2 regions of the Micromonospora vulcania genome follow, and region 1 is predicted to be linked to the other one. Evidence: riboswitches for the same ligand, from Rfam matches in the RefSeq annotation. Region 1 holds a riboswitch; the other holds the start of a gene.
What was found. Region 1 has a riboswitch for thiamine pyrophosphate ahead of thiE (thiamine phosphate synthase). Riboswitches for the same ligand answer to the same signal wherever they lie in the genome.
Positions count from the first base shown of each region.

Region 2: it holds a riboswitch for thiamine pyrophosphate, as region 1 does, so the genes downstream of both, ACFQGL_RS20535 (ECF transporter S component) here and thiE (thiamine phosphate synthase) in region 1, are expected to answer to the same signal.

Region 1 is NZ_JBHSQS010000001.1:259,536-275,122, reverse strand. It holds gene ACFQGL_RS01375 (ABC transporter ATP-binding protein) at 14-799, shown strand; gene ACFQGL_RS01370 (LLM class F420-dependent oxidoreductase) at 802-1,752, shown strand; gene ACFQGL_RS01365 (cupin domain-containing protein) at 1,749-2,057, shown strand; gene ACFQGL_RS01360 (hypothetical protein) at 2,136-5,621, shown strand; gene thiC (phosphomethylpyrimidine synthase ThiC) at 5,769-7,361, opposite strand; gene thiD (bifunctional hydroxymethylpyrimidine kinase/phosphomethylpyrimidine kinase) at 7,379-8,164, opposite strand; gene ACFQGL_RS01345 (thiamine phosphate synthase) at 8,161-8,823, opposite strand; gene ACFQGL_RS01340 (thiazole synthase) at 8,910-9,689, opposite strand; gene thiS (sulfur carrier protein ThiS) at 9,686-9,886, opposite strand; gene thiO (glycine oxidase ThiO) at 9,877-11,043, opposite strand; gene thiE (thiamine phosphate synthase) at 11,037-11,663, opposite strand; TPP riboswitch at 11,658-11,767, opposite strand; gene ACFQGL_RS01320 (ThuA domain-containing protein) at 12,079-15,587, shown strand, end outside.
Region 2 is NZ_JBHSQS010000012.1:2,240-17,826, reverse strand. It holds gene ACFQGL_RS20615 (glycine--tRNA ligase) at 1-663, opposite strand, end outside; gene ACFQGL_RS20610 (hypothetical protein) at 778-1,257, opposite strand; gene ACFQGL_RS20605 (antibiotic biosynthesis monooxygenase family protein) at 1,282-1,623, opposite strand; gene ACFQGL_RS20600 (hypothetical protein) at 1,651-1,908, shown strand; gene ACFQGL_RS20595 (metal ABC transporter substrate-binding protein) at 1,963-2,907, shown strand; gene ACFQGL_RS20590 (metal ABC transporter ATP-binding protein) at 2,904-3,665, shown strand; gene ACFQGL_RS20585 (metal ABC transporter permease) at 3,667-4,533, shown strand; gene ACFQGL_RS20580 (ArsR/SmtB family transcription factor) at 4,577-4,876, shown strand; gene ACFQGL_RS20575 (Fur family transcriptional regulator) at 4,873-5,271, shown strand; gene ACFQGL_RS20570 (hypothetical protein) at 5,448-6,056, shown strand; gene ACFQGL_RS20565 (hypothetical protein) at 6,066-6,233, shown strand; gene ACFQGL_RS20560 (acyl-CoA dehydrogenase family protein) at 6,358-8,388, opposite strand; gene ACFQGL_RS20555 (DUF6328 family protein) at 8,509-9,012, opposite strand; gene ACFQGL_RS20550 (sugar isomerase domain-containing protein) at 9,130-9,879, opposite strand; gene ACFQGL_RS20545 (AAC(3) family N-acetyltransferase) at 9,876-10,682, opposite strand; gene ACFQGL_RS20540 (alpha/beta fold hydrolase) at 10,712-11,542, opposite strand; TPP riboswitch at 11,648-11,752, shown strand; gene ACFQGL_RS20535 (ECF transporter S component) at 11,829-12,416, shown strand; gene ACFQGL_RS20530 (ABC transporter ATP-binding protein) at 12,572-13,987, shown strand; gene ACFQGL_RS20525 (energy-coupling factor transporter transmembrane component T family protein) at 14,073-14,873, shown strand; gene ACFQGL_RS20520 (hypothetical protein) at 15,091-15,564, opposite strand.

The DNA.
Region 1 (15,587 bases):
AGGTCCGCCGGAGATGATCCGACTGTCCGGGGTGTCCCGCACCTTCGAAGGCCGGTCCGGCCAGGTCGAAGCGCTGCGCGGCATCGACCTCGACGTTGCCGAGGGCGAGTTCGTCGCCGTGCTCGGCCGCTCCGGTTGCGGCAAGTCCACCCTGCTGCGGCTGATCGCCGGGCTGCTCCCGCTGACCTCTGGCGAGATCACCGTGGCCGGTACGCCGATCACCCGGCCCCGCCGGGACATCGCCATGCTGTTCCAGAAGCCGGCGCTGCTGCCCTGGCGCACCGTGCTGGACAACGTCCTGCTTCCGGTGGAGATCTTCGGCTGGAGCCGGGCCAAGTACCGCGAGCGGGCCCGGCAGCTGCTCGACGTGGCCGGGCTGTCCGGCTTCGAGAAGCGGCTGCCGCACGAGCTGTCCGGCGGCATGCAGCAGCGGGTTTCGCTGTGCCGGTCGCTGATCGGCGAGCCCCGGGTGATGTTGATGGACGAGCCGTTCTCCGCACTGGACGCGCTCACCCGCGAGGAGCTCTCCGGCGAACTCCAGCGGGTGCACATGGAGAACAGGCCGAGCATCGTCTTCGTCACCCACTCGATCGACGAGGCGGTGCTGCTCGCCGACCGGGTGGTCGTGCTGAGCCCCCGTCCCGGCCGGATCCGCAAGGTGGTCGAGGTCAACATCCCGCGGCCCCGCACCCTGGGCCGCAACGCCCACCTCGCCGACGTCGCCCAGGTCAGTGCCGATCTGCACGAACTCTTGATGGAACGCGACCAGCCGGCGACGGCCGGCGCGGAAGGACGATGAACATGCGGGTGTCGGTCTTCACCGAGCCGCACCGGGGCGCCAGCTACGACGACCAGCTGCGCTTCGCCCGGCTGGTCGAGGCGGGTGGCTTCGAGGGCTTCCTGCGGGCCGACCACTACCAGTCGATGGGCACCGAGCCGGGCCTGCCCGGCCCCACCGACGCCTGGCTGACCCTCGCCGCGCTGGCCCGGGAGACCGAACGGATCCGGCTCGGCACGCTTGTGACGTCGGCCACCTTCCGGCTGCCCGGTCCGCTGGCGGTGATGGTCGCGCAGGTTGATCAGATGAGCGGCGGCCGGGTCGAGCTGGGCATCGGCGCCGGCTGGTACGAGCGCGAGCACACCTCGTACGGCATCCCGTTCCCGGCTGTCGGCGAGCGCTTCGACCGGCTGGCCGAGCAGCTTGAGGTGATCACCGGGCTGTGGCGGACGCCACCGGGCGAGACGTACAGCTTCACCGGCGACCACTACCGGCTGGTGGACGCACCGGCCCTGCCCAAGCCGGTGCAGGTGCCCGGGCCTCCGATCATCGTGGGCGGGCGCGGTCCCAAGCGCACCCCGGAGCTGGCCGCCCGGTACGCCGACGAGTTCAACATGCCGTTCAAGTCCGTGGCCGAGACCGCCGGGGCGTACGACCGGGTACGCGAGGCGTCCGACCGCGCCGGCCGTACCGAGTCCGGGCGGGCACCGCTGGTGCTCTCCGCCGGGATCGTGGTCGCCATCGGCCGGACCGACGCGGAGGCACACCGGCGGGCCGCACCTCTGCACGAGAAGAGCGCCCTGCCGCCGGAGGACCCGGTGGTCGGTTCGCCCGCGCAGCTCGTGCAGCGGATCGGCGAGTTCGCCGCCGTCGGCGCCACCCGGGTGCACCTACGCCTGATCGACTTCGCCGACCTCGACCACCTCGAGCTGATCGCCTCCGAGGTCCTCCCACAACTGGACGGGAAACGATGACCGACGTGATCGACGGAACCGAACTCGGGCCGGTGGGCCAGGAGATCGTGTACGAGAACGACCGGGTCCGGGTCTGGCACATCCGGCTCGAGCCGGGTGAGCGGCAGCCACTGCACCGGCACGACCACCCCTACCTGGTGGTGGCCATCCAGGGCGCGAAGAACGTCGTACAGACGATCGACGGGACCCGGATCGACGCCGACGAGCCCACCGGTGGAGTGGTCTACCGGGACCCGGGCGCCGTACACATGCTCACCAATGTCGGAGACACGACCTACCTGGCCAGACTGGTCGAACTCAAGTAGACGCGCCGGAGGACCGCCCGCCACGCCGCGCGGCGCGCCGGTGGCGATCGGGTGTACCGGGTGCGTAACGTGCCCGACATGGCCTTTCGGACCTGGGGCAGACTGCTGCTCACGGCGCTCGGGGTGAGCGTGCTGGCCGGAGCCGGCCAGCTCGGCGTCGCGTACGGCTTCGGCATCGTCCGGCTCACCGGCGCCTTCACCGGCACGACCGTCAACCAGTGGCCGGCACAGCTCGTCTGGGTGGGCTGGTTCGCCGCGAACGCGGCCGTGGCCAGCGCCGTCCTGACCGGACGCCTGGCACGCCGCGACGCCGTACCCATCGGCACCGGCCTGCAGTTGGCCATCGGGGGTGCCGCCGCGCTCGGCGCCACGGCGGTAGCCCCGCTCTGCATGCAGCCCGCCCGTGCGGCCGAGTTGATCTCCGTCGACCCGGTCTGGGCGGTCGGCATCTGCGCCGTACTGGGCGCGGTGGTCGGGGCCGGCGCGGCAATCGCCGTCCTGCTCCGACCCGAGCTGGGCTGGAACATGGCGGCCGTGGCCGGCGTCGTCTGGCTGCTGGCGCTGATCTCCGTGCTGCCGTCGCTCGGCATGACCGGCCCATTGCCCACGGTCCGGCTCGGCGTACTGGAGCCGAGCTGGCTGGACCGGGACGCGGCACAGCAACTGGCACTGCTCCTGCTGCCCATCGCGGCACTGCTCGCCGGTGCGGCGACCGCTGGGCTGGCCCGCTGGCGGGGCCAGGTCCCGCTGGTCAGCGGGCTCACCGGGGTCGCCGGCCCGGTTCTGGTGGCATTCGCGTACCTGACCGCCGGTCCCGGCGACGCGGTGGACCGCTACCAGACCACCCCGTACTACGGCGCGCTGATCGGCGTCGTCGCCGGCGCACTCGGAGCTGCCGCCGCCGCACTGCTGCGTTGGCCGGTCCGGACACCTGCCGCCGACCCGCAGGCGATCACGCCCACCGACATCCTGCGCCCGCTGCCCACCGGCCCGGCCCTACCGGGCACCGGCTCGGCGACAGCGACCGGCAGCCAGGACACCACCGGTGAGCTGGGCGGCGCCGAGCTGACGGGCACCGGGCAGGGCGTACCCGCCGTTGGCGACACCGGTGCCATCCGCACCGCCCCGGCACACTGGGACTGGCCGACGACCACGGCGAGTGGCCAACACGGCCCGGCCGCTGCCGACCCGACCCCGGTGCACGGGCCGCGCCGCCGTACCGGTGGTCGTGACCCGGTCGAGCCGACCTGGCTCACCGACCCGACCGGCGAGTTCACCGCCGGGCACAGCCGGACCTCGACCACCCCGGACCAGGACGACCAACCCACGGCCTCCCCCGTCGCCGAGCCCGGTCCGGCGGGCAGCTCCGGCTCGCGCGCCCGGCGCGGCACCGCGGACACCGAGCCGGCGTCGGCCAGCACCGCCCACGAGGCGACCGAGCCGACCGAGGCCATCCGACCGGCCGCCAGCACCCGGCGGGCCGCCTCCGACGCGGTCCGCTCGGCCCGGGGCGGCTCCACGGTCAGCACCGGCGACACCAGCGGTTCCGCCCCGACGACCAACGCCGCCGGGCAGGCCGCAACCGCCGGGCAGGCCGCAACCGCCGGCCCGACGGGCGACGGTGATGGTGATGGTGATGGCCCAACCGACATCGCGGCGGCGGCCACCGGCACGGCGCAGCCGACCGACGGCCCCGTGACGAGCAGCGACACCGCCACCGGCCCCGCGACAACGTCAGCGGCGCCCAGGCCGCGCCGGACCCGCAAGTCGAAGTCCACCCTGACCGACACCACGGCGACCGCAGTCGAGGAGACGCCGCAAGCCGAGGCCGCGCCGCAGGCCAAGGCCGCGCCGCAGGCCGAGGCCGCGCCGCAGGCCGAGGCCGCGCCACCGTCCAAGGCCGCGCCGCCGTCCGTGACCGCGCCACCGTCCAAGGGCACCGCCGCCTCCACTGACCCGGACGACACCACCGCACCGGCCGACAAGGTGACCGACACGACCGCACCGGCCGACACCGTGGCCGGCCCCACCGGCACTGCGACCGGCTCCCCCGGATCAGCCGTGGCCGGCGACGTCAGTGGGGTCGCGCCGAACGCCGCGCCGAGTTCGACCGCCAGAGCATCGCGCTCCCCCGCACCGGCCGGTGCCCCGCACCCACGCGCCGATTCCGCCCCGCCCGCAGCCGACAGCCCGTCGGACGCCGCGACCGAGGCCGGTGCTACGACCGAGGCCGGTGCCGCGACCTCCGGCGCCGACCTCGTCGCTGGCACGACCACCGGCCGAGGCAGAAAGGCCACCAGGCCCGGTAAGGCCACCGACGGCACCGGGGCTACCGACGTGTCCGAGGGGACGTCAGCCTCCGGGGCCGGGCGCAGCGGCAGGACCACCCCGGCCGTCGCCAGCGATCCGACTGCCCCGCGGCCGGCCGCCACCGCCGAACAGGCCACCGAATCCGCAGCCGCTACCGGCGGCCCGGCCAGCGCACCCGTGGCCGCCGGGGAGCGGACCGCCGGTTCCACGGCCACCACCAGCGGCCAGGTCACCGATTCCGCAGCCGACATTGCGGCCGGGACCGACCCGGCCACCGACACCGGACGGTTCTCGGCGGCGGGCCGCACCACCGGTCCGCTGTTCGAGGTGGCGGTATCGGATGACCCGGAGGCCGGCCGGTGGACGCCCGCCCCGTCGGCCTGGCCGGCCACTTCGGGGTGGAGAGCTACGCCGCAGACCGCCGACACCGGGGCCACGGCAGCGGACGCACCGACCGAGTCGGCAGAGCCGACCGAGTGGACGCCCCGGCCCCGCCACCGGGCACCACTGCCGGACCTGAGCCGGGCCGCCACCTGGGACGCCTTCGGCACCACGCGCCGTACCAACCCCCGGTCCGCTGAGCTGCAGGACAGTTCGTCAGCCACCTCCTGGCCGGCGTCGACCGAGTCGGCCGGGACCAGCGAGTCGACGACTCCCACCGACCAGGTGGCTCCGGCCGACGTGGCGAGTCCCGCCGATTTCGCGAGTCCCGCCGACCCGGCGAGCCCGACGGGTCCGGCGGAGCCAGCCACGCCGGCCGGACGCCCCAGCCCGTTGGGCCGGGCCACCGCCCGGTGGCGACGTGCGGCCCGCACGACGGACCAGAGCACCGAGCCCGCCTCGCCGGAACCGGCCACCCCGGCGCCTCCGGTGGTGCCGGAGCAGGGCGGCACCACCGCCGAGGTTGCCACCGACACCGACACCGACACTTTCACCGGCACCGGCACCGGCACCGGCACCGGCACCGACGCCGAAAGCCGGACGCGCACCGACGGCGAACGGTCCGCTTCGACGGCGAAGGACGACGCCGAGCAGCCATCCCGGCGCGGTCGGCTCGGCCTGTTCCGGCGCAACCGACCTCGGGTCGACGAGGAGAGCCGGGACGAGACGGCCGCGCCGGAACCGATGCCGTCTCCGGACGAGGAGTACGTCGACTGGGTCGCCGGCCTCAGCAAGCCGGTGGCGGACAACGAGCCGGAGCAGGAGAACGGCCGCCGCTCACTGCGCGCCACCGGCCGCCACCACCGCGACTGACCTCGCCTCCGACCCGCCGCCCCACGGGCTCCGATCGGCTCGGGCTCCTCGACGTCGGGCGGTCCCACACACGTGGACACCGCGACATCAGTGAACCCGAGTCGATCACCCGGAAGAGGGCCGGCCGCAGGTCAGGTCTGCCGCAGATCAGGCCAGCGGCAGGTAGACCCGGCTGCCGCCGGAGACGAACTCCGTCGACTTGTCCTTCATGCCGCGGGCCGCGTACTCCTTGAGCTCTTGAGTGATCTTCATGGAGCAGAACTTCGGGCCGCACATCGAGCAGAAGTGCGCCGTCTTCGCGGGCTCGGCGGGGAGCGTGGCGTCGTGGTACGAGCGGGCCGTCTCCGGGTCCAGCGACAGGTTGAACTGGTCCTCCCAGCGGAACTCGAACCGTGCCTTCGACAGCGCGTCGTCCCACTCCTGCGCGCCGGGGTGCCCCTTGGCCAGGTCCGCCGCGTGCGCCGCGATCTTGTACGCGATCACGCCCGCCTTCACGTCGTCCCGGTCCGGCAGGCCGAGGTGTTCCTTCGGGGTGACGTAGCAGAGCATGGCGGTGCCGAACATGCCGATCATGGCGGCGCCGATCGCCGACGTGATGTGGTCGTACGCCGGCGCGATGTCGGTGGTCAGCGGGCCGAGCGTGTAGAACGGCGCCTCGTGGCACCACTCCTGCTGGAGGTCCACGTTCTCCTTGATCTTGTGCATCGGCACGTGCCCCGGGCCCTCGATCATCACCTGTACGTCGTGCTCCCAGGCGATCGTGGTCAACTCGCCGAGGGTACGCAGCTCAGCGAACTGCGCCTCGTCGTTGGCGTCCGCGATCGAGCCGGGCCGCAGCCCGTCGCCGAGGGAGAAGGTCACGTCGTACCGGGCCAGCAGCGCACACAGCTCGGCGAAGTTGGTGTAGAGGAAGTTCTCCTCGTGGTGCGCCAGGCACCACGCCGCCATGATCGAGCCGCCTCGGGACACGATCCCGGTGACCCGGTCCACCGCCAGCGGCACGTACGGCAGCAGCACCCCCGCGTGCACGGTCATGTAGTCCACGCCCTGCTCGGCCTGCTCGATCACGGTGTCCCGGAAGACCTCCCAGCTCAGCTTCACCGGATCGCCGCCGACCTTCTCCAGCGCCTGGTAGATCGGCACCGTCCCGATCGGCACCGGCGAGTTCCGCACGATCGCCTCCCGGGTCTCGTGGATCCGCTTGCCGGTGGACAGGTCCATGACGGTGTCCGCACCCCAGCGGGTCGCCCAGGTCAGCTTCTCCACCTCCTCGGCGACCGACGAGCTGACCGCCGAGGTGCCGATGTTGGCGTTCACCTTGACCAGGAACGCCTTGCCGATGATTGCCGGCTCGCACTCCGGGTGGTTGACGTTGAGCGGCAGCACCGCCCGCCCGGCGGCGATCTCGGTCCGGACGAGCTCCGGGTCGACGTTCTCCCGGATCGCCACGAACTCCATCTCCGGCGTCACCACACCCGCCCGCGCGTAGGCGAGCTGGGTGGGGCGTCGACCGGCCACCCCGGCCAGCGGCGTGCCCGCGCCACGCACCGGTGCCACGTCACCCCGCTCGGCGATCCACGGCCCACGCAGCGGCGGCAGCCCCACCTCCGGGTCCGAGCCGGGGCCGGACGTGTCGTACAGCCGTACCGGCGGATGGTCGCCGGTCAGCGCCACCTCGGCGAACGGCACCCGGACGTCCGGTCGCGAGCCCTCGACGTACACCTTGCCTCGTGCGTGCATGACAGCCTCCCTGGTGATCAAGCGGACCAGCCGAAGTGGTCCAGCGGCCCACGGCCCGCGCCCAGCTCCCAACCCCGCGCGCCGGTCAGCGCGCGGAGCACGTACTCCTTGGCGGCCCCGACCGCCGCCGGCACCGGATCGCCCAGCGCGAGCCGCACGGCGATCGCCGCCGAGAACGAGCACCCGGTGCCGTGGGTGTGCCGGGTGTCCACCCGGGGCGCGCGCAGCAGGGTGCTGACGCCGCCGCCGTGCAGCACGTCGACCGCCTCGTCCCCGCCCAGGTCACCGCCGGTGACCACCACGTACTCCGGGCCGCCGGCCGCGAGAGCCTCCGCGGCGGCGACCATCCCGGCCAGGTCGTCCACCGGGCGTCCGGTGATGGCTGCGGCCTCCGCGCAGTTCGGCGTCGCCACCCTGGCGTACGGGAGCAGCCGCTCGACCGCGCCCACCACGCCGAGCCGGTGACCACTGGTGGCGACCAGCACCGGGTCGACGACGAGGTGGGGCAACCGGCCGTCCCGGGCGGCGTCGGCCACCGCGTCGGCGACGGCGGGGGTGCCGAGCATCCCCGTCTTGACCGCGGACACGGTGAAGTCGAGAAGGACGCTGTCCAGCTGTTCGGTGACCGTGCGCGGAGGCAGCGGCAGGACGGCGTCGACGCCCCGGGTGTTCTGTGCGGTGACCGCGGTGAGGACGCTGGTGCCGTACGCCCCGAGTGCCGCGAAGACCTTGAGGTCGGCCTGGATGCCGGCACCGCCGCCGGAGTCCGAGCCGGCGATGGTCAGCACTGTGCTCGGTGTCATGCCTGGCCTCCGGTGGTTGCCCTTGAGGGCTGCGAGAGCTCCGTCGGTCCGCGCCGGTCTGCCGTCATCGGGGTGGACGCCTTTCTGAAGGCTCGGCACAGGGTGGTCGCAAGTTCGGTGGGGTCGTCTGCTCGCATCAGGGCGCCCAGAACCGCCACTCCGGTGGCTCCCGCCCCGACGCAAGCGGTGACCTGGTCTGGGGTTTCCACTCCCCCTAGCGCCAGCACGGGCACTGGGCTGCTGTGGATCAGCCTCTGCAGCCCGTCGGGGCGCAGGGGTGGGCCGTAGCCGGGCTTTGATCTTGTTGGATAGACCGGGGAGAGGGTCACGTAGTGCTCGGTGGTCAGGCGGCCCAGCTCGGCCTCGTCGTGGCAGGAGCGGCCGACCAGCGCGAGGGACGGCGGCGGGTACGGTCCGGCGGCGGGCAGGTGGACGGCGTCGCCGCCGAGCGGGTCGGGGCCGGCGACGATGAGGGTTCCGCCGACATCGGCGAGGATCGCGCGCAGCTCGGTGGCGAGGGCGAGGCGCTCAGCGCGGGGCAGGTCCTTCTCCCGCAAGACCACCCACCGCACACCCCCAGCCACAACCCCGACCACAACCCGCTCCAGCGCACCCCGCGCGGAAACCCGATCCGTCAGAACGACAACACCCGAAGGCACCGCAGGGATCTTGGAAGATTCGAGCCCCTCCAGGGGCCGATCGCTTCCAAGATCTACAGCGGCTGGCACGACACCCGACGGCGGGATCACAGGTCGGGTCTTCCCTCGTCGGGAGTGGACGCGAGGGCGTGGAAACGGCGGGCGATCCGGCCGGCACCGGCGGCCAGCCGGCCCGCCTCGACCGCGTACCGCATGGCGTTGGCCATCGCCACCGGGTCGGCGGCCCGGGTGACCGCGCTGGCCAGCAGCACCGCGTCACAGCCCAACTCCATGGCCAGGGTCGCGTCGGACGCGGTACCGATGCCGGCGTCCAGGATCACCGGCACGTCCACGCCCTGCCGGATCAGTCTGATGTGGTGCGGGTTGCCGATTCCGAGCCCCGACCCGATCGGTGCGCCGGCCGGCATCACCGCGGCGCAGCCCACGTCCGCCAGTCGCCGGGCGAGCACCGGATCGTCACTGGTGTACGGCAGCACCGTGAAACCGTCCGCGACCAACTCCTCGGCGGCACGGAGCAGCTCGACCCCGTCGGGCAGGAGGGTCCGCTCGTCGCCGATCACCTCCAGCTTGATCCAGTCGGTGTCGAACGCGTCCCTGGCCAGGCGGGCCACCTTCACCGCCTCGGTGGCGGTGTGGCAGCCGGCGGTGTTCGGCAGCAGCCGTACCCCGCACCGGTCCAGCAGATCCAGCAGTCCACCGGCCGAGCCCGGGGCGGTACCCACTCGGCGCAGCGCGAGGGTGACCAGCTCGGTGCCGGACGCCCGGATCGCCTGCTCCAGCACGTGCAGGTTGGCGGCACCACCGGTGCCGAGGATCAGCCGCGAGGTGAACGTCACCCCGCCCAGCTCGAACGGCACGCCGCTCACCCGCCCTGCGCCGCGGTGAGCACCTCGACCCGGTCGCCGTCGCGCAGCAGTGTGACCGGCCAACCGGCCCGGGGCACCACCTCGCCGTTGACCGCGACCGCCACCCCGCGCTGCTGCGGGACGATGTCGCGGACCAGGTCGGCCACCGATGCGCCACCCGGCACGTCGCGTCCAGCCCCGTTCACCGTCAACTCCACCGGTCCCCCTCGGTCGTTCGATCAGGTCCGCCACCATCCGGCACACCGGTGAATCGGTCCGGCCGGAAGGGCGCGAGCAGCGGGTCGGGTACGCCGCTGATCACCAGGTCGGCGATCAGGTCGGCGGTGACCGGGGCGAGCACGATGCCGTGCCGGTGGTGCCCGGTGGCGACGAGCACGTCCGGCCGACCGGGCAGCGGCCCGAGGATGGGCGCGTTGTCCGGAGTGCCCGGGCGCAATCCGGCGATGGTCTCGACCAGGTCGTACTCGGCCAGCTCGGGGAGCAGGTCGACGCCGGCGCGCAGCAGCCGCAGCACCGCCCCGGCGGTGACCGTGGTGTCCGCCCGCTCCTCGACCGTCGCGCCGAGCACCACCTCGCCGTCCGCGCGGGGCACCAGGTAGACCGACTCGCCGTCGGCGTACCCGCGGATCACGTGCCGGAAGCCCGGCGCGACGCCACCGGGCGCGCGCAGCCGGAGGATCTGGCCCTTCACCGGCCGCACAGGCAGGCCGGTGAGGGCCGCGGCACCGCAACCGGCGGCGACCACGGTGATCCCGGCGTCCACTTCGGACAGCCGCCGGACCGCCTGCGGCACGAAGACCGCGCCCGCCCGCCGCGCGGCCGTGTGCAGCGCCGGCACCAACCGCCGCGGGTCGACCTGGTGATCGGTGGGCGAGAACGCGCCGCCGCGCACCCTCGGTGCGAGCGCCGGCTCACGGTCGCGCAGCTCCGTGGGGCGCAGCGGGGTCACCGGCAGACCCAAACCCTGCTGGTACGCGAGGAGCCGGCTCGCCTCGGCCAGGTCGTCGCCGGTCAGCCCCACCAGCAGGGTGCCCTCGGTCCGGTAGCCGATCTCGGCACCGGCCGCCTCGGTCAGCTCGGCGGCGAACGCCGGCCAGCGGGCGGCCGACGCGACGAGCAGTTCGGTGAGCTGCCGCTCGCCGAAGTACGCCTCGGCGACCGGGGAGAGCATGCCGGCGGCCACCGCCGACGCCCCGGACCCGGGTGCCGAATCGTGCACGGTCACCCGCAACCCCCGGGCCGCGCACCGCCAGGCGACCGCCAGCCCGATCGGCCCCGCCCCCACCACCGCGACGTCCGCAAGGAAGGGCTCCTTGTTAGCGGATTTTGTAGAGGAAGGGACCCCTCCTAACACGTCAGCGCGCCGAGCAACTCGGCGGTCGCCCGGGACGGGTCGGCGGCACCGGAGATCGCGCCCACCACCGCCACCCCGTACGCCCCGGCGGCCAGCAGCGCCGGTACCCGCGCGGCGGTCACTCCACCGATCGCGATCACCGGCACGTCGACGGCACCGCTGACCGCGCGTACCCCCGCAGGGCCGATCGGGTCCGGCAGCCCGGATTTGGTGCTGGTGGCGTGGCACGGTCCCACGCCCAGGTAGTTGGCTCCGACGGCGACCGCCTCGGCCGCCGTCTGCGGCGCGCGGGCGGTGGCTCCCAGCACGCCAGTGGGCCCGAGCACCCGGCGGGCGGCGGCGACCGGCAGGTCGTCGGCTCCCACGTGCCCGCCTGCGGCGTCGACCGCCAGCGCCACGTGCAGCCGGTCGTTGACCAGGCAACTCGCCCCGTACGGCGCGCACAGCGCCAGCACCCGTAGGGCCAGGTCGTACGCCTCGCGGTCGGTGGCGGAGTCCTCCACCCGGACCTGCACCACCAGGTCGGTACGGGCCACCGCAAGGGCGGCCCGGACCACGGTGAGCGGATCCCGCCCGGGTCGGGTGTCGGTGATCAGATGCAGTCGTCCCAGGGACGGCACGGCAACTCTCCTCCCTGCGCCGGCATTACCCGGATCAGGTTCGACGGTCGGGGGCTGTCAGCCCCCCTCTCAGCCCGGTACACCGGGCTCCCGTGGGTTACTTGCGTGTCACCGTACGACAGATCCGTCGGCCTGCCAAGGCGGGGTCGGCGACGACCGTCTCCACCCCGGACCGTGCCGGGCGACGACGGCCGCTGGGCGCTTGATGTGGTCCTGTTCGATTTTGTCGCCCGCTGTTGCAGAACCGTTACCCGCCGGCATCTTGCCGGACATTGATCCAGCCGAATTAATTTGTTCAGCGATTCGACAAAATGCCGGTGTGGACACCCTGGCACGGTGTTCCGCCGGCTCCATCTGGGACGGTCTTCGGCGAGCCGGCCCCCGCGATCCTGTCCACCGCGACATAGGAGGCGGCGTGTCCCAATCTCGTCGTGCCCGCGTACCCCTCACCGCGACCCTGCTCTCCCTGACCCTCGCCGCGACGACCCTGTTCGGCGCGCCCGCACAGGCCGCACAGGCCGTCCCGGCCGCGCCGGCCGCGCAGGCCGCGCAGGCCGCGCAGGCCGCGCCCGCGGTCGTGCAGGCCGCCCCGGCCGAGCGGGCACTGCCCCAGGCCGCCGACGATCCCTTCTCCGTCCTGGTCTTCTCCAAGACCGCCGGTTTCCGGCACGACTCCATCCCCGCCGGCCTCGCCGCGATCCAACAGCTCGGCGCGACCAACGGATTCACCGTCGACAGTTCCGAGGACGGGGCCGCATTCACCGACGCCAACCTGGCGAAGTACCGAGCGGTGATCTGGCTCTCCACCACGGGTGACGTCCTGGACGCCGAGCAGCAGGCCGCGTTCGAGCGCTACGTGCGTGCCGGCGGCGGTTACGTCGGTATCCACGCCGCCTCCGACACCGAGTACAGCTGGGCCTGGTACGGCGACCTGGTCGGCGCATACTTCAACAGCCACCCGGCGAACCAGCAGGCCACGGTCAAGGTGGAGGACCACGCCCACCCGTCCACGACCGGCCTGCCGGACCGCTGGTCCCGGTTCGACGAGTGGTACAACTTCCGGACCAACCCCCGGCCGGACGTGCACGTGCTGGCCAGCCTCGACGAGACCAGCTATGCCCCGGGCACCGGTGCGATGGGCGCCGACCACCCGACCTCCTGGTGTCAGGACTTCGACGGTGGCCGCTCCTGGTACACCGGTGGCGGGCACACCCCGGAGTCGTACGCCGATCCCCAGTTCCTCGGCCACCTGCTCGGCGGCATCCGGACCGCCGCAGGCGTCGCGGACGCCGACTGCGGCGCCTCGAAGACCGCCAGCTTCGAGAAGGTCACGCTGGACAGCAACACCAGCAACCCGATGGAGCTGGACATCGCCCCGGACGGGCGGGTCTTCTACGTCGAGCGCGACGGCCGGGTGCAGATCGTCAAGCCGGACACCGGCAGCACCGTCACCGCCGCCGACCTGGATGTCTTCACCGGGAACGAGGACGGCCTGATCGGTCTCCGGCTCGACCCGGACTTCGCCACCAACCACTGGGTCTATCTCTACTACGCCCCGAACGACGGCGTGACGCGCAACCTGCTGTCCCGCTTCACCGTGACCGGCGACACCGTCGACCTGGCCAGCGAGAAGCAGGTACTGCGCGTCGACACCCAGCGCAACACCTGCTGCCACGCCGGCGGCAGCATGACGTTCGACGGGAACGGAAACCTCTACCTGGCCACCGGGGACAACACCAACCCGTTCGAGTCGGACGCGTTCACCCCGATCGACGAGCGCCCGGGCCGGCAGGACTTCGACGCGCAGCGCACCTCCGGCAACACCAACGACCTGCGCGGCAAGGTGATCCGGATCCACCCGGAGGACGACGGGACGTACACCGTTCCGGCCGGCAACCTCTTCCCGGCGGGGACCGCGAAGACCCGGCCGGAGATCTACGCGATGGGCTTCCGGAACCCGTTCCGGATCGGCATCGACCCCGGCACCAACACCCTCTACGTCGGCGACTACGGGCCGGACGCCTCCGCGGCCAACCCCAACCGTGGTCCCGAGGGCACGGTGGAGTGGAACATCGTCGGGACCCCCGGCAACTACGGCTGGCCGTACTGCACCGGGGCGAACTACGCCTACAACGACTACCCGTTCCCCTCCGGCCCGAGCGGGCCGAAGTTCGACTGCGCGGCGCCGGTGAACAACTCGCCCAACAACACGGGCCTCACCGACCTGCCGCCGGTCATCCCGGCGACCGTCGACTACGACTACAGCGGCAACCCGCTCTTCCCCGAGATCGGCGGGGGTGGTGCCCCGATGGCCGGGCCGGTCTACCGGTACGACGCCGACCTCGCCTCGGACCGCAAGTGGCCCGCGTACTACGACGGCAAGGCGCTCTTCGGCGAGTGGAACCAGTCGAAGATGTACACCATGCAGGTGACCGCCGACGGCAAGTCGTTGGTGGACATCAACCAACTGCTCACCGGGATGAGCCTGATCCGGCCGATGGACTTCGAGTTCGGCCCGGACGGCGCGCTCTACCTGATCGAGTGGGGCACCGGCTTCGGCGGCAACAACGACGACTCGGGCATCTACCGGATCGACTACATCGCCGGTGAACGCGCGCCGATCGCCGTGGCGGCGGCCGACCCGACCTCCGGGCCGGCACCGCTGACGGTGGCCTTCTCCAGCGCGGGCTCCCGGGACCCGGACGGTGGCACGCTCACCTACGCCTGGGCCTTCGGCGACGGGCAGACCTCGACCGAGGCGAACCCGACGCACACCTACGCGACGGCGGGCAGCTTCAACGCCCAGCTCACCGTGACCAACCCGAAGGGGCGTACCGCGGTGGCGAACGTGCCGGTCACCGTGGGCAACACCGCGCCGACGGTGACCATCGAGTTCCCGCCGAACGGCGGCTTCTTCGACTGGGGTGACCAGGTCCGTTACACGGTCAAGGTGACCGACCCGGAGGACGGGCAGATCGACTGTGACCGGGTCCAGCTGCAGGTGCTGCTCGGCCACGACGAGCACGCCCACCCGCTGGAGCAGCACACCGGCTGCACCGGCACCGTCCAGACGTCGCTCGCCTCCGGGCACGGCGCCGAGGCGAACGTGTTCGCCGTCTTCGAGGCCACCTACACCGACCAGGGCGGCACCGGCGGAGCCGGTCCGCTCACCGGACGGGCGATCGAGCAGTTGCAGCCCAAGCGCAAGCAGGCCGAGTTCTTCACCGCCACCGGGCGGGCACCGGTGGCGACCGGCGGCGGAGACGCCGGCGTGCAGCGGGAGACCAGCTCCGACACCGCCGGCGGCGGCCAGAACATCGGCTTCATCGAGGACGGCGACTGGTGGTCGCTCGCCCCGGCGGACCTGACCAACATCACCGACATCCGGTTCCGGGCCGCATCGGACGTCGCCGGAGGCCGGATCGAGGTCCGCGCCGGTGCGGTCGACGGCCCGCTGGTCGCCTCGGCCACCGTGCCCGGCACCGGCGGATGGCAGACGTACACGGACGTGACCGCGCCGGTGACCGGCGCCGGGAGCGGCACGCTGTACTTCGTGGCCCGGGACCCGAACGGCGGCGCGGGTTCGCTGTTCAACGTCAACTGGATGGACTTCCTCGGCCGCGGCGTCACGGAGAACGCGCCGCCGGTGGTGAGCGCCACCGCCACGCCGGCCACCGGCACCGCGCCGGTCACCGTCGCGTTCGACGGCACGGCCACCGACGCCGAGGGGGACACCCCGCTGACGTACGCCTGGGACTTCGGTGACGGAGGTACGGCGACCACCCTGGACGCCAACCATACCTACACCAGCCCCGGCACCTTCACCGCCACCCTCACGGTGACCGACAGCAAGGGTGCCAAGTCGTACGCCGCGGTGCCGGTGCGGGTGGAAGCGCCGAACACGTCCTGCTTCGGGGCGCGCTC
Region 2 (15,587 bases), on a different contig from region 1:
GGAGCCCGGCTCGACGAAGAACTCCATCTCCATTTGCTCGAACTCGCGGGTCCGGAAGATGAAGTTGCCCGGGGTGATCTCGTTGCGGAACGACTTGCCGGTCTGCGCGATGCCGAACGGCGGCTTCTTGCGGGCGACCGTCTCGACGTTCTTGTAGTTGACGAAGATGCCCTGCGCGGTCTCGGGACGCAGGTAGTGCAGCCCCTCGTCGCTCTCCACCGGGCCCAGGAAGGTCTTCATCAGGCCGTTGAACATCTTCGGCTCGGTGAAGGTGCCCTTGTTGCCGCAGTTGGGGCAGTTCAGCTCGGCGAGCGAGACCGGCGGCTTGCCGTGCTTGGCCTCGTACGCCTCCTCCAGGTGGTCCGCCCGGAACCGCTTGTGGCAGAACTGGCACTCGGTGAGCGGGTCGACGAACTCGGAGATGTGGCCGGACGCCTCCCAGACCTTGCGGGACAGGATCACCGCGGAGTCGAGGCCGACCACGTCGTCGCGCTGCTGGACCATGGTCTTCCACCACTGCCGGCGGACGTTCTCCTTCAGCTCCACGCCGAGCGGACCGTAGTCCCACGCCGACCGGGTGCCTCCGTAGATCTCGCTGGAGGGGAAGACGAAGCCTCGGCGCTTGGCGAGGCTGACGACGGCATCGATACGGTCGGCTGGCATGTTTCCTCCTACGCCGGCTGGCGGTCGGCGGGGGCGAGATGTGGATGGAACGGTCGGTTCGGGACTACGGTACGACCACCGTCGCCCCGAGCCCAGCAGAATACCGGGGCGAAGTCAGCTGATCCCGCAGACCTCCATGCCCCCGGTCTGACCGTCCTGGCCCAGGCTGACCTGCTGTTGCTCCCGTTCGCCGCCGTCGAGCGTCACGTCGACCGGCACGGTCAGGTTGGTGGTGTCCACCTCACCCACCCGGAACGTGGCGACCTGCGGCTCGGCGGCGGCCCGTCGCTCGAACTCCGGGCGCGACTCGCGCCGCTGCGCGTCGTCGCAGAGCTGGTCGTAGGCCCGGCCGTAGTTTCGGTCGACCAACGCCTGGTAGTAGTCACCGGTCACCGTGCGGCCCTGTTCCCGGACCGCCTGCACGCCGCTGACGGCCAGGCCGACCACGGCCGCGCCGCCCCCGCCGCAGCAGAGCACCACGGCGAGCGCGCCGACGCCGAGGCCGATCCAGAGCCGGGTCCGGCGGCCCTCGGTGGGCGGCGCGGCGAACGGCGGAGCCACACCGGGACCGGGCGGCGGGGCGGGTGCGGTCATAGGAGCAGGGTAGTGCCCGATGACCTAGCGGTAAGGACCCGCAGCCCGATCACTCTCGGCGACCACCACGGCCCCGCCCGGCGCGGCGCTGGCCAGCGACTCGTACGCGGACGGCTCGTCGAGCGCCTCGGCGAGCAACGGCACGGAGCTGACCTTGACCTCGAAGGCGCCCAGCGCCCGCCGGTACGTACCGACCGACTCCCACTCGGTGATCAGCGACCAGTGGCGGGGGTCGTCCAGCGCCCGGAGCAGTTGACCGCGCAGGTAGCCGGGGCGGGCGGCCAGCGCGGTGAGGGCGGTGTGCGCCCGTTCGGTGAAGTCGTCGGCGACATCGACGTCGACCACGAACCGGTTGGTCACCAGCACCGGGTTCCTCCTCGTAGAGTCTGTGGGATGCAGCGTACGCAGCGGCCTCTGCTGGCCCGGTTGGCCGGGGCGAACCCGACGTCGGTGTTCCTGCTCACCCTGGTGGTGGTGCTGGTGGCGTTCTTCACGCCCGGAGTGCTCGGCGGGCTGCTGACACTGGCACTGGCGGCGGCCCTGATCGCCCTGTTGGCGACCACCTGGCCGGTTCAGGCACCGCAGACCCGGGTGATCCGACTGTTGATGCTCACCCTGCTGGTGACGGTGGGCCTCGCCAAGCTGCTCTGACATGCAATCATGCGTTTTTGACAATCATTATCGTTACCGAGGACAGTTGGCGGCATGACCAACCGCACCACGGCACGTGTCCTGGCCGCCGCGACCGCCCTCCTCGCCCTGGGTGCCGGGGCCGGCTGCTCCACCGACGGCGCGTCCGGTGCCGACCCCCAACGGGTCGACGTGGTCGCCGCGTTCTACCCGCTCCAGTTCCTCGCCGAGCGGGTCGGGGGCGACGCGGTGCGGGTGACCAACCTCGCCAAGCCCGGCGCCGAGCCGCACGACCTGGAACTCAATCCGAGCCAGGTCGGTCAGGTCAGCGACGCGGAGCTGATCGTCTACCTGAAGGGCTTCCAGCCGGCGGTGGACGACGCCGTCGAGCAGGGCGGTGGCGACCGGGCGTTCGACGTGACCAGCGTGCAGCCACTGCTGGACGCGACCGCGGGCGGGCACAACCACGAGGGCGAGGAGCCCGACGCACCGGAGCACGGCAGCAAGGACCCGCACGTCTGGCTCGACCCGACCCGGCTGAGCACCATCGGCGACCAGCTCGCCCAGCGGCTCGGCAAGGCCGACCCGGATCACGCGGCCGACTACACCAATCGGGCGGCGGCGCTGCGCGCCGACCTGACGACCCTGGACACCGAGTTCAAGAACGGCCTGGCGACCTGCGAGCGGCGGGAGATCGTGACGAGCCACACCGCGTTCGGCTACCTGGCCGACCGGTACGGGCTCGATCAGGTCGGCGTCACCGGGTTGAGCCCGGACGTCGAGCCCTCACCGCAACGGCTCGCGCAGGTGATCGAGGAGGCCAGGGCGCACAAGACCACCACGATCTTCTTCGAGACGCTGGTCAGCCCGAAGGTCGCCGAGACCATCGCCGGAGAGGTCGGCGCGAGAACCGCGGTGCTCGACCCGATCGAAGGGCTCGCCGCCGGCACCGGCGCGGACTACCTTTCGGTGATGCGTACCAACCTGCAGACCCTGCGGACGGCGTTGAGCTGCTCGTGAGCGCGCCTGTGATCTCCGTCGAGCACGGGGTGGTCGGCTACGACGGCCGCGCCGTGCTCCGGGACGTCTCGCTCACCGTGACCGCCGGGGAGGTGGTCGCGGTGCTCGGCGCCAACGGCTCCGGCAAGTCCACGCTGATCCGCGCCGTGCTCGGGCTGGTCCCGCTCAGCGCCGGTTCGATCACCCTCTTCGACCGGCCGTTGCGGCGGTTCCGGCAGTGGGAACGCATCGGGTACGTCCCGCAGCGCCTGGGCGCCGGCGGTGGCGTACCGGCCACCGTCCGCGAGGTGGTGGCCTCCGGCCGGCTGGCCCGCCGGGGCGTGCTCCGCCCGCCGGGCGCGGCCGACCGGGCCGCCGTCGACGACGCACTGCGCGCGGTCGGGCTCGCCGACCGGGCCTCCGATCCGGTGGCCACCCTTTCCGGCGGCCAGCAGCAGCGCACGCTGATCGCCCGCGCGCTGGCCGGGCAGCCGGAACTGCTGGTCCTCGACGAGCCCACCGCCGGGGTGGACGCGGCCAGCCAGGAGGCGTTCGCCGGAGCGCTGCGCGACTTCGTCGCCGACGGCGGGACGGTGCTGCTGGTGGCCCACGAGCTGGGCCCGCTCCGACCGGTGATCAGCCGGGCTGTCGTCGTACACCAGGGTGGTATCTGTCACGACGGCCCGGTGCCGGACCCGGCCGGCCATCACGCGGAGCCCGACCACGACCACGTGCACCCGCACGGTCCCGATGCGCCCGCCGGGCTGTGGAGCAACTGACATGGAACTCTTCCAGTACCCCTACATGCAGCGTGCCCTGATCGGCGCGCTGGTGATCGGCCTGGCCGCGCCGGCGCTCGGCATCTATCTGGTGCAGCGCCGGCTGGCGTTGATCGGCGACGGTGTCGGGCACGTGGCGTTGACCGGGGTCGGCGCCGGCCTGCTGCTCAACCGCTCGCCGGTGCTGGTGGCCGTGCTGGTCGCCACCGTCGGCGCGATCACCATCGAGGTGGTCCGCTCCCGTGGGCGTACCTCCGGGGATCTGGCCCTGGCCCTGCTCTTCTACGGCGGCATCGCCGGCGGTGTGCTGCTGGTCGGCCTCTCCGACGCCACCAGCGCCAACCTCAACGCCTACCTGTTCGGCTCGCTGACCACCATCAAGCCCGCCGACCTGACCACCATCGCGGTGCTCGGCGCGGCGATCCTGGTCACCATGATCGCGCTACGCCCGGCGCTCTTCGCGGTCACCCACGACGAGGAGTACGCCCGGGTCTCCGGTCTGCCGGTGCGGACGCTCAACCTGCTGATCGCGGTCACCACCGCGGTCACCGTGACCATCGCGATGCGGGCCGTCGGAGTGCTGCTGATCAGCGCGCTGATGGTGGTGCCGGTGGCCACCGCCCAGCAGGTCACCCGGGGCTTTCGCAGCACGATGACGGCGGCGATGGCGCTCGGGCTCTTCGCGGCCGGCTCCGGTGTCTGGGTGGCCGCCACCGCAAACACCCCGCCGGGTGCCTCGGTGGTGCTGCTGGCTATCGCGTCCTTCCTGGTGGTGGCCGTGGCCGGCGGGATCTGGCGGGCGCTGCGCCGCCGGTCCGTCCCGGCCGCCGCGGCAGCCGCGGAGCCGCACGAGGTCGTACTCCAGTGATGCTGATCAGCCGGAGGCCGGCGATATTGGTTACCGTGACGAGGTGACCAGCGCAACGGGCTACGAGGGCTTCGAGGGTGCCAGCGAGTTGCTCCGCGCTCTGTCGGCCCCCATCCGGTTGGCCATCGTCAGCGAACTCGCGTCCGGTGAGCGGTGCGTGCACGAGTTGGTGGAGCAGCTCGGTGCCGCACAGCCGCTGGTCTCCCAGCACCTGCGGGTGCTGCGCGGCGCGGGGGTGGTGCGTGGTTCGCGCCGAGGTCGGGAGATCGCGTACAGCCTGGTCGACGAGCACGTCGCGCACATCGTCGCGGACGCGGTCAGCCACGCCGGGGAGGGATCATGAGCGAGAGTGGCGCCGCGGTGCGCAACACCCGGCAGCGATCGGCCGTGAGCGCGCTGCTGGGCGAGATGGAGGGCTTCCACAGCGCCCAGGACCTGCACGCGATGCTCCGGCAGCGCGGCGACCGGGTCGGCCTGACCACCGTCTACCGCACCCTGCAGGCACTGGCCGACTCGGGCGAGATCGACGTGATGCGCCCGCCGGGCGGCGAGCACCTCTACCGCCGGTGCAGCGAGGGGCACCACCACCACCTGGTCTGTCGGGCCTGCGGTCGTACGGTCGAGGTGGCCGGCCCGGCGGTGGAGAGCTGGGCCGACCGGGTCGCCGCCCAGCACGGCTACGCCGACGTCAGCCACACGCTGGAGATCTTCGGCACCTGCCCAGGCTGCGTCCACTGAGCTGTCGCCGTGCCGTGCCGCCGTGCCGCCGTGCCGCCGTCATCTCATGATCACTTTGTCGTCAGTAGTTCGCCGGGCCCGCTGACAACTGCTGAGGGCAAAGTGATCATGCCGGGGCGTCCCGCCGGCTGATCCGTCGGGTGCCAGCGCCGGCCGTTCGTGGCACGCTGTCCGGCGTGAAAATTTACGCCGATCGGTTTCCGACCGCCGCCCGCCAGTTGTTCACCGACCTCCTCGTCGTCGCCTGGGTGTACGTCGCGATCCGCGGCGCACTCTGGCTGCACGACCTGGTGCAGAAGCTCGCCGTACCCGGACAGAAGCTGGAGGGTGCGGGCAGCGGGCTCGCCGACAACCTCGCCGACGCCGGTGGCAAGGTCCGCCGGGTGCCGCTGGTCGGCGACGAGCTGACCGCGCCCTTTCAGCGGGCCGCCGATGCCGCACGATCGCTCGCCGACGCCGGTCGCGACCAGCAGCACCTGGTCGACCAGCTCGCCCTCGCGCTCGCCGTCGCGGTGCTGATCTTCCCGCTCGGCATCGTGCTGTTCGGATGGCTGCCGCTGCGGGTCCGCTGGATGCGCCGGGCCGGGTCCGCGGCGAAGCTGGCCGCCGGGCCGGCCGGCCGGGACCTGCTCGCCCTGCGCGCGCTGGCCACCCAGCCGCTGGGCCGGCTGACCCGGATCGCGCCGGACGTCGCCGAGGCATGGCGGCGCGGCGACGACGACACGGTCGACGCCCTGGCCGCGTTGGAGCTGCGCCAACTCGGCCTGCGCGGTAGGGGCCGCTAAGGTCGTCGGGTGTTCTATTTCCTGGTCGTCATCGCCGTCCTGCTGCTCGGCTACGCCGCGGTCCTCGTCTCCTTCGTCCGACGGGGCAGGAAGATCCCGCCCGCGGCGTACCTCGGCTTGGCTTTGCTCAACGGCCTGATCCTGGCGGCGGTGCTGGCCTGGGCGGTCGCCCGCTGACCTCGGTCGGCGCAGCCGTCGGCCCGCCGACCCCGAGAGCGGCGCAGCCGTCGGCCCGCCGACCCCCCGAGCGCGACGCAGCCGTCGGCCCGCCCGGCGCGGTGGCAGCGCCGGGCGGTACCGGTCACGGCTTCGGTGGGATGCGGCGGCGGACGTCCTCGGCGGTGGACGCACCGGGCGACCAGCGAGCCACCCAGGGCAGCTCGTCGGACGGGGTGATCACGCCCTCCTCCAGGCTCGCGTAGCGGCCAGCGAGGATCCGCTTCGCGGCGGCGGTGTCGACCGAATCGGTGTTGTCCCAGAGTGCGCCGAACAGGGCGTCGACCCGGACCCGGGCCTGCCGGCAGAACAGGTCGGCCAGCTCGACGTTCTCCGGTCGGGTGTCCCGCTCGGCGGAGGCCCGGACGCAGACCGCGGACATCGCGAACAACTCGGCGCCGATGTCCACCACCCGGCCGAGGAACGCCTGCTTGCGCTCCATCTTTCCCTGCCAACGGGACATCGCGTAGAACGTGGACCGGGCCAGCTTGCGCGACGAGCGCTCCACCTGCCGCAGGTGCCCGGCCAGCGGACCGAACTCGGCGTACGCCGAGGGGCTCTGCCCCCGGCCGACGGCCAGGGTGGGCAGCCACTTCGCGTAGAAGGCCCCGGCCCGGGCACCGGCTCGGGCCTTGCGGCCCAGCCCCGCCTCCGGGTCGATGATGTCGCCGGCCACCGACAGGTGTGCGTCGACCGCCTCCCGCGCGATCAGCAGATGCATGATCTCGGTCGAGCCCTCGAAGATCCGGTTGATCCGCAGGTCGCGCAGCACCTGCTCGACGTTGGCCGGGCGTTCGCCACGGGCGGCCAGCGAGTCGGCCGTCTCGTAGCCGCGCCCGCCCCGGATCTGGACCAGCTCGTCGGCGATCTTCCAGGCCATCTCGCTGGCGTACAGCTTGACCAGCGCGGCCTCGATCCGGATGTCGTTGCGGTCGTCGTCGGCGAGCAGGCAGCACAGGTCGAGCATGGTCTCCATGCCGTACGTGGTGGCGGCGATGAAGGACAGCTTCTGGGCGACAGCCTCGTGCTCGCCCACCGGACGGCCCCACTGGACGCGGTCGGCGGCCCACTCCCGGGCCACGTTCAGCGCCCACTTGCCGGCACCGACGCACATCGCCGGCAGCGAGAGCCGGCCGGTGTTCAGCGTGGTCAGGGCGATCTTGAGCCCCTTGCCCTCGCCGCCGATGACGTTCTCGGCCGGTACAAACACGTCGTGGAACCGGGTGAGGCTGTTTTCCAGGCCGCGCAGGCCGACGAACTCGTTGCGCCGCTCCACCGTGATGCCCGCGCTGTCGCCGTCCACCACGAACGCGGTGATACCGCCGCGCCGCCCCTCGGCCGCGGGCACCCGGGCCATCACCACCAGCAGGGTCGCGACGGTGCCGTTGGTGGCCCACAGCTTCAGCCCGTTGAGCCGGTAGCCGGTGCCGTCCTCGGTGGGCTCGGCGATGGTGGCCAGCCGGGCCGGGTCGGAGCCGACGTCCGGCTCGGTGAGCAGGAACGCGGAGACCTCGCCGGCCGCGAGCCGGGGCAGGAACCGCTGCTTCTGCTCGGCGGTGCCGAACATCTTGAGCGGCTGCGGCACGCCGATCGACTGGTGCGCCGACAGCAGCGCCCCGATCGCCGGGCTGACCGAGCCGGCCAGCATCAACGCCCGGCAGTAGTGCAGGTTGCTCAGCCCGAGACCGCCGTACGAGCGGTCGATCTTCATGCCGAACGCGCCCAGGTCGGCCAGCCCGTGAAAGACGGAGTCCGGAATGGAGGCGTCCCGTTCGATGGCCGCGCCGTCCACCTCGGTGCTCAGGAAGGCGCGGAAGCGGCCGAGGAAGTCCTCGGCGCGGGCCACGTCGTCCGGCGCGGACCGAGGCCACGGGTCGATCAGGTCGAGCCGGAATCGGCCGAGGAACAACTCCTTGCCGAAGCTGGGCCGGTCCCAGGCGGACTCCCGGGCGGCCTCGGCGACCTGTCGGGCCTCCTTCTCCGAGACCTGGCCGGCCTCCCGGGGCAACGGACCGGCCGCGCCGGCCGTGTCCGCCGGGCCGGCTGGTTCGTCGGTCGACGTGACCGGCTGGTCCGGGCCGTCCGGCGCGGGTCGGCTGTTCTGTGTCGTGGTCACGGCTGCCCCCTCAGAACTTCGGTGCGGCTGCGTCGAGGTGCGCGACTACCGTCACGCTACTCCCGGGTGTTACCCAGGGGTAGCGGTCCGTGAAGATCGGCACGAGCTGTCTCGACGCGATCAGCCACGGGTGAGCGTCTCCGGGTCGTCATCGTCGTCGTCGATATCGTCGTCACCCCAGCTGCGTCGGGCGAACGGCAGGAACATCCAGAAGGTGAGGAACCACAGGCCGGTCACCGCGCTGAGTACGAAGGCGATCGGCCGGTCCAGCACGAAATCGGTGATCAGCAGCACCGCGCTGACCATCGCGATCAGCATGAAGGCGAGTCCACCGGTGGCCATCCGGTGGGCGAACCGGACCAACTCCGGCTTGCGGCCCTGCCGGAACAGCGCCCGGTGGAACGCCACCGGCGAGATGATCATTGCGGTGGCGGCGGCCGCGGCGAGCAACGCGACCACGTAGACGTCCCGCTGGAACTCGCTGGTCTGGGTGAAGCCGTTACTGAACGGCAGCGTCAACAGGAAGGCGAAGAGGATCTGTACGCCGGTCTGCGCGACCCGCAACTCCTGCAGCAGGTCGGCGAAGTTGCGCTGCCAACGCTGCTTCTCGGTCTCCTTCGACACGTGCTACCTCCGGTGCGACGGTACTGCCGGCGGTCCCAGCCGCCGGCAGCAACGCCAGTGCCCCACCCGGCCGAGCGCGAAACAAGCTCACGACAACCGGGCCGGCGACCAGGGGCGTCAGGAGCCGCGGCGGATCCGGCCCGCGTACCGGGCCTCCAGCGCGGTGTTGTGCGCGTCGCCGTCCGGGATGTTCGCCGACAGGTAGACCGGGGGCCGCTCCCCCGCCGCCAGCAGACGCGCCACCACCTCCACGGTGATCTGCTGGGCCAGCAGCGCCGCGGTGATCGAGGAGACCGCACCGACCGCACCGCCGCCGGGCAGCGGCAGCGTCGCATCGCCGTACGGGGCGCCGTTGTCGAGCACCACGTCGGCGATGTCGGCCAGCTTGCGGCCGGACGGGTGGCGGGAGGTCATCTGGCCGGAGTGCTGGGCCGAGGTGATCGCCACCAGCCCGTGGCCGTGCTGCTTGACCAGCGTGGCGAACTCCACCATCGCCCCGTTGACCCCGGAGTTCGAGGCGAGCACGAACACGTCGGCGGGCCGTACGGGTGCCAGCTCGTAGAGCCGGTGCGCCACCGTCGGGTCCCGCTCCAACAGCGGGCCGAGCCGTTCGGCCGGCTCGCCGCCGAGCAGCACCAGGTCGCGGAGCGCGATCCGGTTGGTCGGCACCAGACCGCCCGCCCGGCCGGCGATCTCCATGGCGAGGGCCTCCGAGTGCCCGGTACCGAAGGCGTGTACCACCCCGTCGGCGCGGACCGCGTCGGCGATCAGGTCGGCGGCCCGCCCCACCGCCTTCCGCTGGCTGGCGGCCACCCGGCCGATCGTCTCGGTCACCACGGCCAGATAGTCCTCGGCACTCACGCTCACGCGTCCTCCCTCTTCCGGTTACGGGCGATCCAGCGCACCGCGAAGTCGACCGCCGCCCGTTGGCGCATCAACCTGCCGGTCCCGGTGCCGACCGGCCCGGTACGGACCGCCCCGGTGGCCTCCAGGTCCCTGCCCAACGCGCCGAAGTCGGCCTCGTCGAGCCGTACGTCCTCCCACCACACCCAGGCGCGGCCACCGTCGGCGGTACGCACCGCCGCGCCCAGCCGCTCCCGGGGCGGGGCCGGGCAGCGGTACTCGGCGAGATGCAGTGACGTGTTCACGTCGTGCTCCACGCCGAGCAGCAGCACGTCGGCGTCCAGGTCGTAGAGCCGGGCCAGCGGGGAGCCCTCGCCGAGCATGTCGGCTCGGTCGTGCCCGGCCACCACCCGCTCGGCGGCCGGTCCGAGCGCCGCGAACGACACCTGCGGATGCGTGCTGCGCAGCGCTCCAGGCCAGCAGCGGACCATCTCGGCGACCGCGCCCATGAAATGGCTCGGCGTGATCGCCGGATCGAAGCCGGGCATCTCGGCGCGGATCAACGGCCACCAGCTCGCCGGCACCGGCGGATTGCGCCACTGCGCCGGGTCGCTGTTGTCGGGGGTGTGGGTGGGCACCACGATCGTGCCGTCCGGGCCCAGCGCGTCGCGCAGGGCGAGCACGACCGCCTGCGGCCCCCCGCAGACGAAACCCAGCGGGCTCAGGGCGGCGTGCACGAGCACCGTCCCGCCGGGGCGTACCCCGAGCAGGCGCAGCTGCGCGGCGAGCGAGCGCCGGGTGCCCGGCCCGCCGGTCTCCGTCGTCACGGTGGTCCTTCCTCGTCGACCGGCGCGGCTCAGGCGGCGGTGCCGACGCGGGCCAGGATCGCCTCGGCCAGCGGGCCCGGCGCCACGTCCGGGATCCAGTGGCTCACCCCGGGCAGCGACACGAAGCGGTAGTCGCCGGTGACGTTGCCGGCGCACGCCTCGGCGGCGGTCCGGCCGATGGCGACGTCCCGGTCACTCCACACGTACGTCGTGGGCACCGCGACCGGCCCGACGCCGGCCAGATCCGCGCGGGACATCGCCCGGTACCAGTTCAGTGCCGCGGTGAGCGCCCCCGGTTCGCGCATCGGGTCGGCGTAACGGTCCACCCTGGACGCGTCTCCCACTCCGCCGAGCAGCTTGCGGAGTGCGGTCGCGTGCAACGCCAGCAGCACCTTCTCCGCCTTGCCCGGCTGACGGAACAGCGCGATGTACGACGAGCGCGCCTTCTGCTGGCCGTCGTGGGCGAGCGCGTGCGCCATCGCCGCCGGGTGGGGTACGGACACCGCGGTCAGCGTACGGACCCGCTCGGGGTGATCGGCGGCGAGCGCCCAGGCCACGATCGCGCCCCAGTCGTGGCCGACCAGGTGGACGGCGTCCAGCCCGAGCGCGTCGAGCACCGCCACCGCGTCGGCGACGAGCTCGGGAATCCGGTACGCGGTCACCTCCGTCGGCCGCGCGCCCGGCGAGTAGCCCCGCTGGTCGGGCGCGTACGTGCGCAGCCCGGCGGCGTGCAGCGCCGGAACGACCTCGTCCCACTCGCCGCCGTGTTGCGGGAAGCCGTGCAGCAGCAGGACGGGCGCGCCGTCCTGCGGACCGCCGGTGCGTACCTCGAACGTCAGACCTCGCGCGTCGACCCGCATGATCGTCAGCCTACCCAGCCGGCGGCGGAGCGGCCGGACGCCGAGGTGGCGGACGCCCTGCTGGGCCGATACCCCTGGTCAGTGCTAGCGTCAGCGAGACAACTTCACATCCGACAGGGGAGCGCACAGCGCTGAGAGTGCGGGCACGCCCGCAGACCCTCGAACCTGATCTGGGTAATGCCAGCGCAGGGAGTTCGGTCGACCTCCAGCCGCGCCGCCGTCCGGTGCAACCGGACGCGCGGCGTGCGTCTTCTCCTGGTTCTTTCTCTTGAACTGGGAGTCAAGCATGGACAACACCACCAACCGCTGGCGAACCATCGACATCGTGGTCGCCTCGGTGATCGCGGTCGCCTTCGGCGTCATCTTCTGGGCCTGGGGCCTGGTCTGGAGCGCCACCGAGGGCGCGTTCGCCTTCTTCCCGCCGGCGCAGACCCTGCTCTACGGCATCTGGCTGATGCCGGCCGTGATCGGCGGCCTGGTCATCCGCAAGCCCGGTGCCGCCCTCTACTGCGAGACGGTCGCGGCAGTCCTCTCCGCGCTGCTGGGCAGCCAGTGGGCCGGCACGGTGATCCCACAGGGCATCGTGCAGGGTCTCGGCGCCGAACTGGCCTTCGCCGCCTTCCGCTACCGGTCGTACCGGCTGCCGACCGCGGTGCTGGCCGGCGCGCTGACCGGCCTCAGCGCCGCGCTGTTCGACTTCTTCGTCTGGAACGCCGACTACGAGCTGACCGACTACCGCATCCCGTACGCGCTGCTCACCATCGTCAGCGCCACGGTCGTGGCCGGCGCAGGAGGCTGGCTGCTCACCAAGGCCCTGGCCAACACCGGAGCCCTGGACCGCTTCCCGGTAGCCCGAGACCGCGCCCCCATCTAACCCCGCCCGTCGTGTCGATCATGAGGTTGGCGGTCGGTTGGATCTCCGGAACCACCGTCAACCTCATGATCGACCGGGCAGGGTGAAGCCGGCGGCCTGGGGTGGGGGTTGGGGTGGGGGTTGGGGTTGGGGTTGGGGTTGGGGTTGGGGTGGGGGTGGGTGGGGTTTTTTTGCGGGGGTTCGGGTGGCGGCACGCTGGGCGGCGGGCCTGGGCTGTTCGTGGGGTCGACCTGCGGATTGAGGCTGGGGAGCGGGTTCTGCTGCTCGGGCCTTCGGGGGCCGGTAAGAGCACGCTGTTGAGCGCGCTGGCCGGGCTACTGCCCGAGGACTCGGGCGAGCAGGAGGGCACCGTCGAGATCGACGGGCTCGACCCGCGCAAGGGCCGCGAACGGGTCGGCATCGTCTTCCAGGACCCGGAGACCCAGCTGGTGATGGCCCGCTGCGGCGACGACGTCGCGTTCGGGCTGGAGAACCGGGGAGTACCGGCCGGCGAGATCTGGCCGCGGGTGGACGAGGCGCTGCACCGGGTCGGCTTCCCGTACCACCGGGACCGGTCCACCGCCGCGCTCTCCGGCGGCGAGCAGCAACGACTCGCCCTGGCCGGCGCGCTGGCCCTGCGCCCCGGCCTGCTGCTCCTGGACGAGCCGACCGCCAACCTCGACCCCGCCGGGGCCACCCTGATCCGGCAGGCGGTGGCCGGCGCGCTGGACGCCGACACCACGCTGATCCTGGTCGAGCACCGGGTCGCCGAGGCGCTGCCGCTGGTCGACCGGGTCGTCGTACTGGAGCCGGGCGGCGGGGTCCGCGCGGACGGCCCGCCCGAGGCGGTCTTCGCCGCGCACGGTGCCGCGCTCGCCGCCGAGGGCGTCTGGGTCCCCGGCCACCCCATCGCGCCCCGGCCGGCGAAAACCGCGGCCGGGGACCTGTTGCTCACCGCCGACCAGCTCGGCCTACCACCCCGGCTGGGCTCCACCAACCTGGCGGTACGCGCCGCAGAGGCACTCGCCGTACGCGGACCCAACGGCGCCGGCAAGTCCACCCTGGCACTCCTGCTGGGCGGGCTGCTCAAGCCGGGCACCGGTCGGGTCACCGCGTCCGCCGAACTCGCCGGGCCGGACCACCGCACTCCCCCGCACCGGTGGCGGGCCCCCGCGCTGGCCCGACGGATCGGTTCGGTCTTCCAGGATCCGGAGCACCAGTTCGTCACCGGCACCGTCTTCGACGAGCTGGCGCTCGGCCCACGCCGTACCGGCCAACCCGAGCCAGCCGTCAAGGACACCGTGACCGAGCTGCTGGACCGGCTCCGGCTGACCCGCCTCGCCGCCGCCAACCCGTACACCCTCTCGGGTGGGGAGGCGCGGCGGCTGAGCGTGGCGACGGCCCTGGCCACCGCGCCCCGCCTGCTGATCTGCGACGAACCCACCTTCGGCCAGGACCGGCGGACCTGGCAGGAACTGGTCGACCTCTTCGCCGACCTGCGCGACGCCGGGCACGGCGTGGTCACGGTCACCCACGACGCGGACTTCGTGACCGCGCTCGCCGACCGCACCGTCACCCTGGAGCGACCGTGACCAGCGGTGTACCCGCGGGCCGGCCCAGCCGGGACGGCTGCACCAGTGGTGTGCTGGCCGGCCAGCCCAGCCGGGACGGCATTCGATGATCAGTATCGAGCCGGTCGCCGCGCCCGGCGCACCGCTGGCGCGGCGCAACCCGGTGGCGAAGGTCGCCGCCGCGCTGGTCTTCTCGTTCACCCTGTTGGCCACCCTGGACCCGGTAGCTCCGGCGATCGCGATCGCGATCGAACTCGCCGTGCTGCCGCTGTTCGGCGTCCGCTACCGGGTGCTGGCCCGGCGGGCCCTGCCGCTGCTGCTCAGCGCCGCCGGCATCCTGGTCACCCTGGTGCTCTTCGCCGCCGACCGGTCCGGCCGGGTCCTGCTGGACGCGGGACCGGTACTGGTCACCACCGGAGTGCTGCGCACCGCGCTCGGCCTGGTGCTGCGGGTACTCGCGGTGGCACTGCCCGGCGTGATCGTCTTTGCCACCACCGATCCCACCGACCTGGCCGACGCGCTCATCCAGAACGCGAAGGCACCGGCCCGGTTCGCCATCGGGGCGCTGGCCGCGTTCCGACTGGTGCCGCTGCTCGGTCAGGAGTGGCAGATGATCAGCATGGCGCGGCGGGCGCGCGGCGTCGACGCCGGGCGAAATCCGGCAGCGAAGCTACGGCTGTTCGTCTCCACCGCGTTCGCTCTGCTGGTCGGGGCCATCCGCCGGGGCACCCGGCTGGCCGTGGCGATGGACGCGCGCGGCTTCGACGCCGGCACCCCGCGAACCACGGCCCGTCGTCAGCCCTTCACCCGCGCCGACGCCCTGCTCATCGCCACCGCCACAGCCCTGGCCGCCGCCACCCTGACCACCAGCATCCTGCTAGGCACCTTCCGCCCCCTGATCAGCTAACCCTCCCCGCGCCGCCGCTTGCCTCCCGCGGCGCATGCCGCGCACCGGGCGCGGCGCACGCCGCACGCCGCACGCCGCGCGCCGCAAGATCCACGCAACTACAGGGATGTAGTGGCCTCGCTGGCTGCAGAGGCCACTACAACCCTGAAACTGCTGCCTCCGCCCGCCGCGCCAGGTCAGCGCGGCACGCCGCACCAGGCCAGCGGGGTGGGATGGCCTAGCTTCGACGGAAGGCGTAGCGACGGGGTTGGCCGGCTCGTTGGCTTCGGCCACCTTCGGAGCGGGTTCCGCCGCCCTGCGGGGGCCCGGCCGTCGGCGCCGCCGGCCGACCGGATGCCTTCGGCAGATCCGCGACCGACGGCGCGTCGACCACTGCCGGCGTGTCGACCGGCAGCGCCACCCCACCTGGCAGCGCCGGCTCAACCAACGCCGTCGGTAAGGCCGGCTCAACCAACGCCGTCGGTAGGGCCGGTTCGACCACACCACCCGGCAACGCCGGCTCGACCAGCACCGCTGGCAACGCCGGCTCGATGAGCAGCGCCGGCTCACCGACCAGCGCCGGCTCGACCGGTTCCGCCACGAGGTCGCGGGTCGGTGGGAGCGGGAATGGGCCGTGGCCGGCCGGCGGGTTGGTGCCGGGCGGCGTCGGGCCGGGTGTACGGGACTTCTTCGGGTTGCGCCTGGCGGGCATCCGGGCCTCCTTCGGTGCCGACC